Regions from separate parts of the Streptococcus alactolyticus genome, predicted to be linked through region 1. Evidence: predicted binding sites of a transcription regulator. Region 1 holds the regulator's gene; each other region holds the start of a gene.
What was found. Region 1 encodes NrdR, which represses ribonucleotide reductase genes. Its sites were predicted from a motif close to ACACNATATATNGTGT; they were not measured.
Positions count from the first base shown of each region.

Region 2: a site for NrdR is predicted at 924-939, ahead of ACFORE_RS08525 (deoxynucleoside kinase). Genes of this name have one in related genera too.
Region 3: a site for NrdR is predicted at 763-778, ahead of nrdD (anaerobic ribonucleoside-triphosphate reductase). Genes of this name have one in related genera too.

Region 1 is NZ_JBHRZX010000006.1:30,849-33,055, forward strand. Features, by position in the region: gene ACFORE_RS01350 (sensor histidine kinase) at 1-507, shown strand, start outside; gene nrdR (transcriptional regulator NrdR) at 646-1,143, shown strand; gene ACFORE_RS01360 (replication initiation and membrane attachment family protein) at 1,130-2,207, shown strand, end outside.
Region 2 is NZ_JBHRZX010000041.1:52,690-54,896, forward strand. Features, by position in the region: gene ACFORE_RS08515 (helix-hairpin-helix domain-containing protein) at 156-473, opposite strand; gene ACFORE_RS08520 (DUF1912 family protein) at 476-730, opposite strand; gene ACFORE_RS08525 (deoxynucleoside kinase) at 1,159-1,797, shown strand; gene ACFORE_RS08530 (nicotinamide mononucleotide transporter family protein) at 1,804-2,207, shown strand, end outside.
Region 3 is NZ_JBHRZX010000012.1:83,368-85,574, reverse strand. Features, by position in the region: gene ACFORE_RS03230 (glycosyltransferase family protein) at 1-739, shown strand, start outside; gene nrdD (anaerobic ribonucleoside-triphosphate reductase) at 857-2,207, shown strand, end outside.

The DNA of each region.
Region 1 (2,207 bases):
TTGGATAGCATTCGTTTCCAAAATGAAGTTATCGAAAATAGGGATCAAAAGACTGATTTGAAAGCGTCTATTGAAAAACTATTGGAAAAAATCCGTGTCGTTTATCCAGATGTTTCCTTCAACGTTTCTCTTCCTGAGAACAAGAGCATTATGGCAAATATCTACCAGCATCATTTTGAACAGTTAATGCTCATTTTGATTGACAATGGGGTCAAGTACTCAACAAAAATCAAACGCATTCACATTACGTTGGAATTGTCAGACAAGCAACCTTTGCTTAAAATTCGAGATGAGGGAAATGGGATGGCGAAGGAAGAAATCAATTACATTTTCGAGCGCTTTTATCGTTCTGACACCTCGCAACCTGTTAGTGAAGTGGTGCAAGGGCTTGGCATTGGCTTAAATGTTCTCAAACAAATTGCCGAAGTTTACCGCTTAAAAGTGACAGTTAACAGTGTCATTGACGAGGGAACAGAGTTCAAGGTCTTGTTTCCTGAATGCCGCTAAGAGTTAGGTTTTAACCTAGCTCTTTTTGTCTGCCAAAGTTCTTGTTGATAGTAGCTCCCAAGGGTAATGCCTTTTATAATCTTCTATTTTATGGTAAAATAAAGTACTATATTACAATGGGTAGAATGGGGTGTGAGCATGCGTTGTCCAAAATGCAATTATCATAAATCGAGTGTTATTGATAGCCGTCAGGCTGAAGATGGCAATACCATAAGACGTCGTCGAGAATGTGAAAACTGTCATACGCGTTTTACAACTTTTGAACGCATCGAAGAGTTGCCTTTGTTGGTCATTAAAAAGGATGGAACGAGGGAACAATTTTCGCGTGAAAAGGTGCTAAATGGGATTTTCCAAAGTGCTCAAAAACGCCCAGTTTCTAGCGATGACCTTGAACAAGTGGTGTCGCGCATTGAAAAGAGCATTCGAAGCGATTATGATAGTGAGGTGCCAAGCACCGTCATCGGTAATTTGGTGATGGACGAGTTGGCAGAGATAGATGAAATCACTTATGTCCGTTTTGCCTCAGTTTATAAGTCTTTCAAAGATGTCGATGAGATTGAGGAGTTGCTCCAACAAATCACTAATCGTGTTCGCAGCAAGAAAAAAAGAAGTGATAATGTAGATGAGACCGATTGAAGAGTTTTCGTATATCAAGAACAATAAGGTTGTCTTGGATTCAGATAGCCTAACGCAGCTCTATCTTCCTGTTATCGGTAATCAAGCGACAGCTCTTTATCATTATCTAAATGCCTTTTTTGATAATGGTGCTAAGCGTCATAAATTTAGTGAAATCCTCAATCACCTTCAGGTTAGCATGGGGGATTTGGAAGAAGCATTAGCTATTTTAACAGCGATTGATTTGCTGGTTTTGTACCAAACGCGTAACGGTTATGTGTTTAAATTAGTCCAGCCCTTGTCTCGCGAAGCTTTTTTGGGCAATCCCATTTACCGCCGTTTGTTAGAAAAAGAAATCGGTGAGGTTGCCGTGGCAGAATTGGATATGAGCCTTCCTCAGGATGCTAGGGACATTTCCAAAAACTTTTCGGATATTTTCTCTGCGGAAGCGCCAGCTATCAAGCGGCCAGTGTCTAAAAATCATTTTGATTTGGGGAGTTTCCAACGTTTAATGGCGCGTGATGGGCTGCGTTTCAAGGACGAGCAATCAGATGTGTTGACCATTTACGGGATTGCAGATAAGCACCGTCTTAATTGGTTTGATACCTATCGTTTGGCTCAACAAACGGCTATCGGTGGTACTATTTCGCCTAAACGGATGCTGGTGCAATTGGAACAAAGCAAGGAAAATCCGGCTCCCGCTGGCGAAACCTTTAGTGCCAAAGAGCAGGTTATTCTCCGTGAAGCCAAGCAAGATAGTGCCAGCGATTTTCTGACTAAAATCAAATCGCCACGTCATGCGGTAGTCATTTCGAGTGAACGTCAACTCTTGGAAGAGTTGGCCAACATGGGCTTTTTGGATGAAGTGATTAACATCATGGTCTTGTACACTTTAAATAAAACGAAGTCAGCCAATCTCAACAAGGCTTATATCTTAAAATTGGCTAATGACTTTGCTTACCACAAGATTGCCACGGCCGAGGCGGCTATGTTGCAAATGCGGTCATTCTCACAACGACGCAAGGATCAAAAACAAACGGCCAAAGAAAGCAAGAAAAATATCCCTAAATGGGCTGAACAAGATT
Region 2 (2,207 bases), on a different contig from region 1:
TGGCACTCGCAACTTGTTTATTCAATTACACCCTTTCAGCAACCAGCCTTAACATTTGTACGGATTTCTCAACCACACCGCTCTCTGTGACAAATGGTCCTTAAGACACCTCTGAATGGTTTTATTTTATCAGATTTAGTCCGCTAACGCAATGCTTAGGCCTTAAAGGAAACACCATTTTCCTTTAACTTATTAACCGTCGCTGGACCAATCCCTTTAAAGGCCAAAACCTCTTTTTCACTAAACTTTTCAAAATCCAAGACTGATTGAATGCCTTCATTGTACAGCGTTTCAATCAATTTTGGTCGAATGCCTTCTACGGCAGAAATTGCTGAAAATTCTTCCAAACTAAGAGTTGCTTTTGAAACTAGTTTACTGGCCGCCTCAAGCGTTGATGCGGCTGCTGTTTTTAGCATTCCCGCACGCTTTAATTTCAACATATACTCTTTTTTTCGATTCTTTTTCTTTGCCATTATTAATAATTTCTCTCTCCTAAAAGATTATCTGGTAAATCATGGAAACCTTTGCCGGATTTATAATTCGCAAATTTTCCTTGGATAAATTTGTAAGCGTCCAACTTACTTTCATAACGAATATAAGCATCCGCAGCACGCTCATCCTTGTCCTCTTCTACAATCTTGCGGCTTGCATCCATAGCCATTTCATTGATTGTGATTTGTGAATCTACCCAAGCTTCAAAGTCTTTTAAAAATTCTTGTTCGTAAGTCATAACTCCACCTCGTCTGATTTCCTAGCACATATTATATCAAAAGCATCGCAAAAAGAGAAGTTTGTAAGGGATTTCCATGCTATTTTGACATGAAAGAAGAACCATTTTCAGAAATCTATCTGTCCTTTTCATTTTTTAGGACAATAAAGTTTCCCAGTATATCACAAAAATAATATTTTTCAATCCTTGCAAAACACAAAATATAGTGTTAACATTTTAACCGTTAACAATATATTGTGTTTTTTGATATGCAGTTCCCACAAGAAATTGATTTTCTTGCGACTACATAGATGATTCTAACAGAAAGGAGCCAGCCATGACCAAAACCTAGCCCAGCCTGAGTGCTTAATTGTCAAACCAGTCCTAGATTTAGGACAACACAATCCTTTATTGATCAATAAAAAACGTTTTGGAGGTGCATTACCATCGTGATTATTCTAGCAGGAATGATAGGAGTTGGAAAAACGACCTATACTTCTCTTTTGGCCCAAGAACTAGGAACAACAGCTTTCTTTGAACCTGTTGAAAACAACCCTATTTTAGATAAATACTATGAAGACCCTGAAAAATACGGCTTTGCTTTGCAAATTTATTTCTTAAACAAACGCTTTGCTGCTATCAAAAAAGCCTACAAGGCTGATAACAATGTCTTGGACCGCTCGATTTATGAGGATGCTTTATTTACCTACATCAACACCCTTCAAGGTAGTATCAGCGACCAAGAATACCGTATTTACCTAGACCTTTTGGATAACATGATGGAGGAAATTGACGGACTTCCTAAAAAAGCACCTGACTTACTCATCTATCTTGAAGGCAGTTTTGACCATATCATGTCCAACATCAAAAAACGCGGACGTGAATTTGAACAACCTGACCACAACGAAGGGTTAACCGATTATTACAAACTTCTTCACTCACATTATAATAACTGGTACGATAACTACCAATACAGTCCCAAAATGAAAATCAATACTGATCACATCGATGTGACTAAATCAGAGGACTGGCAAAAAGTTTATCGCATGATCCGTCAAGAAATGAAATCAATTGGAATTGGAGATTAACATTTTTTGGACACACAACTTTCACTCAAACAATCATTTGACCTCGCTTGGGGTCGTTTTACTCTCAGAGAACGCCTCTTTGTCATTGCATCCTTTACTGTTTCACTTGGCTTTACGGTCTACGGTATCCTCTCAACCCTTTGGTTAGGGCAATTAGACATGATCACCATTCTTTCTATCATCATGTCTGTCTTTGGTTTTATTGGAACCTGGACCCTCGCCTTGCAATGGCAACACACTTTCAAAGTCAACGGCATTCAAAACCTTGCTGGAATCCTCGTTGCTGGGATGCAAGGCATCTATGGTGATATGTTTACCAGTCTTTATTACCTCATCACAGAATTTATCGGTAACAGCAATTGGAAAAAACGCCGCAACAAAGACGGCGAACTGGTGGTCGATAAAGGCTT
Region 3 (2,207 bases), on a different contig from region 1:
TGACCATAATTTCTTTTTGACTTTGCTCTTCCAAGTGGGCTTGCTGCTTTTTTCAGGCTTGTTGTTTGGCTTGCTTTCATTTAACAAAGTGCTTAAAGATAACAAAGACCGCATGGTCAAATACCTCATTTTCGTGGTATTTATCGGCTTTTTGCTGCTTGATTTGGTATCACAGACGTATGAGTTCTATCACTTGTTGGCAGCGATGCCTTTTGGCTTGATTTTGACTGCTGTGGCACTTGACGAGCGTTACAAACGCTATATGGTTCGTTCTTCAAATCGCCGTCAAAAGTCTTCTCGAAACACTAAAGGTGCATTTGAGTTTTATGTGAAAACGTTCCTCTACCTTCCTGTTTTGGTTTTGATTGTTGGGATAGGACGTCCAATCGTGTCAAATATCATCACTTTTGGTGATAATAGCCAGCGTTCAACGATTGCTACTTATTTGGCATCAAATACTTCTGATGAAGATTCTATTTATGTTTGGGATAGTTCTTCTAAGATTTATTTAGAAAGTGGCTTACCAAGTAGTTCGCAATTTTCATCACCGCTTGTCAATACAGCAAAAGATGACAATCAAAAAGTGTTTGAAGATGAGTTGTTGCAAAACGTGGCGACTTATGTTATCGTTCATAAAAACGAGAAATTGCCTGAGGTGGTTCAAAAAGATTTAAAATCAAATTACGAAACCGTTTCGGTCAAAAAAGTATCTGACTTTACGATTTATCGTAAGAAGTAAAAAACAACTATAAATAACGATAAAATCAATATCTTGTGTTCTTCTAAAAGATTTGCCACAAGATATTGATTTTTTTAGAGTCAACGTGTTATAATAGACGGGCAAAGGAGTATTCTTATGATTACATTGGAAAAGGAAATAATAACAGATCAACCGGCAATCAAAGTCATCAAACGTGATGGACGTTCTGTTAATTTTGAAGCCGAAAAGATATACAATGCCTTACTAAAAGCAAGTAATAATGTGACTAAATTATCCCCACTTGTTGAGGCAAAATTAGAAACCATTTCAAATAACATCATTGCGGAAATTATAGACCGCTTTAAAGACGATGTTAAAATTTATGAAATTCAAAATATCGTTGAGCATGAGCTTTTGGCAGCTAATGAATATGCCATCGCACAAGAATACATCAATTACCGTACCAAGCGCGATTTTGCGCGTTCGCAAGCAACAGATATCAATTTTACCATTGATAAATTGTTGAACAAGGATCAAACCATTGTCAATGAAAACGCCAATAAAGATAGCGAAGTTTTCAACACACAACGTGATTTGACGGCTGGTATCGTTGGCAAATCAATTGGTCTTAAAATGTTGCCATCACACGTGGCTAATGCGCATCAAAAAGGGGACATTCATTACCACGACCTTGATTATAGCCCATATACCCCAATGACTAACTGCTGTTTAATTGACTTTAAAGGGATGTTGGCCAATGGCTTTAAGATTGGCAATGCTGAGGTAGAAAGTCCAAAATCAATTCAAACAGCGACAGCCCAAATTTCGCAAATCATCGCGAACGTAGCTTCTAGCCAATACGGTGGTTGTACGGCAGACCGCATTGATGAATTTTTGGCACCTTACGCTGAATTGAATTATAAAAAACACTTAAAAGACGCTCAAGATTGGGTAGCAGAAGACCTTCGTGAAGACTATGCTCGTACCAAAACGAAAAAAGACATTTATGATGCGATGCAAAGCCTTGAATACGAAATCAATACCTTGTTCACGTCAAATGGGCAAACACCGTTTACCTCACTTGGTTTTGGTCTTGGTACTAACTGGTTTGAACGTGAAATTCAAAAAGCCATTCTTGAAATCCGCATCAAAGGGCTTGGTAGCGAACACCGCACAGCCATTTTCCCTAAATTAATTTTCACGTTGAAGAGTGGTCTTAACCTAGAAGTCGGCACACCAAACTATGATATCAAGCAATTAGCCTTGGAATGTGCGACAAAACGGATGTATCCTGATGTCTTGTCTTATGACAAAATCATTGAATTGACAGGTTCATTTAAAGCGCCAATGGGTTGCCGTTCATTCTTGCAAGGGTGGAAAGACGAAAATGGCGTTGAAGTCAACTCAGGTCGTATGAATCTTGGGGTTGTGACGGTCAATCTTCCTCGTATTGCTATGGAATCAAATGGCGATATGAACAAATTCTGGGATATTTTCAATGAACGCA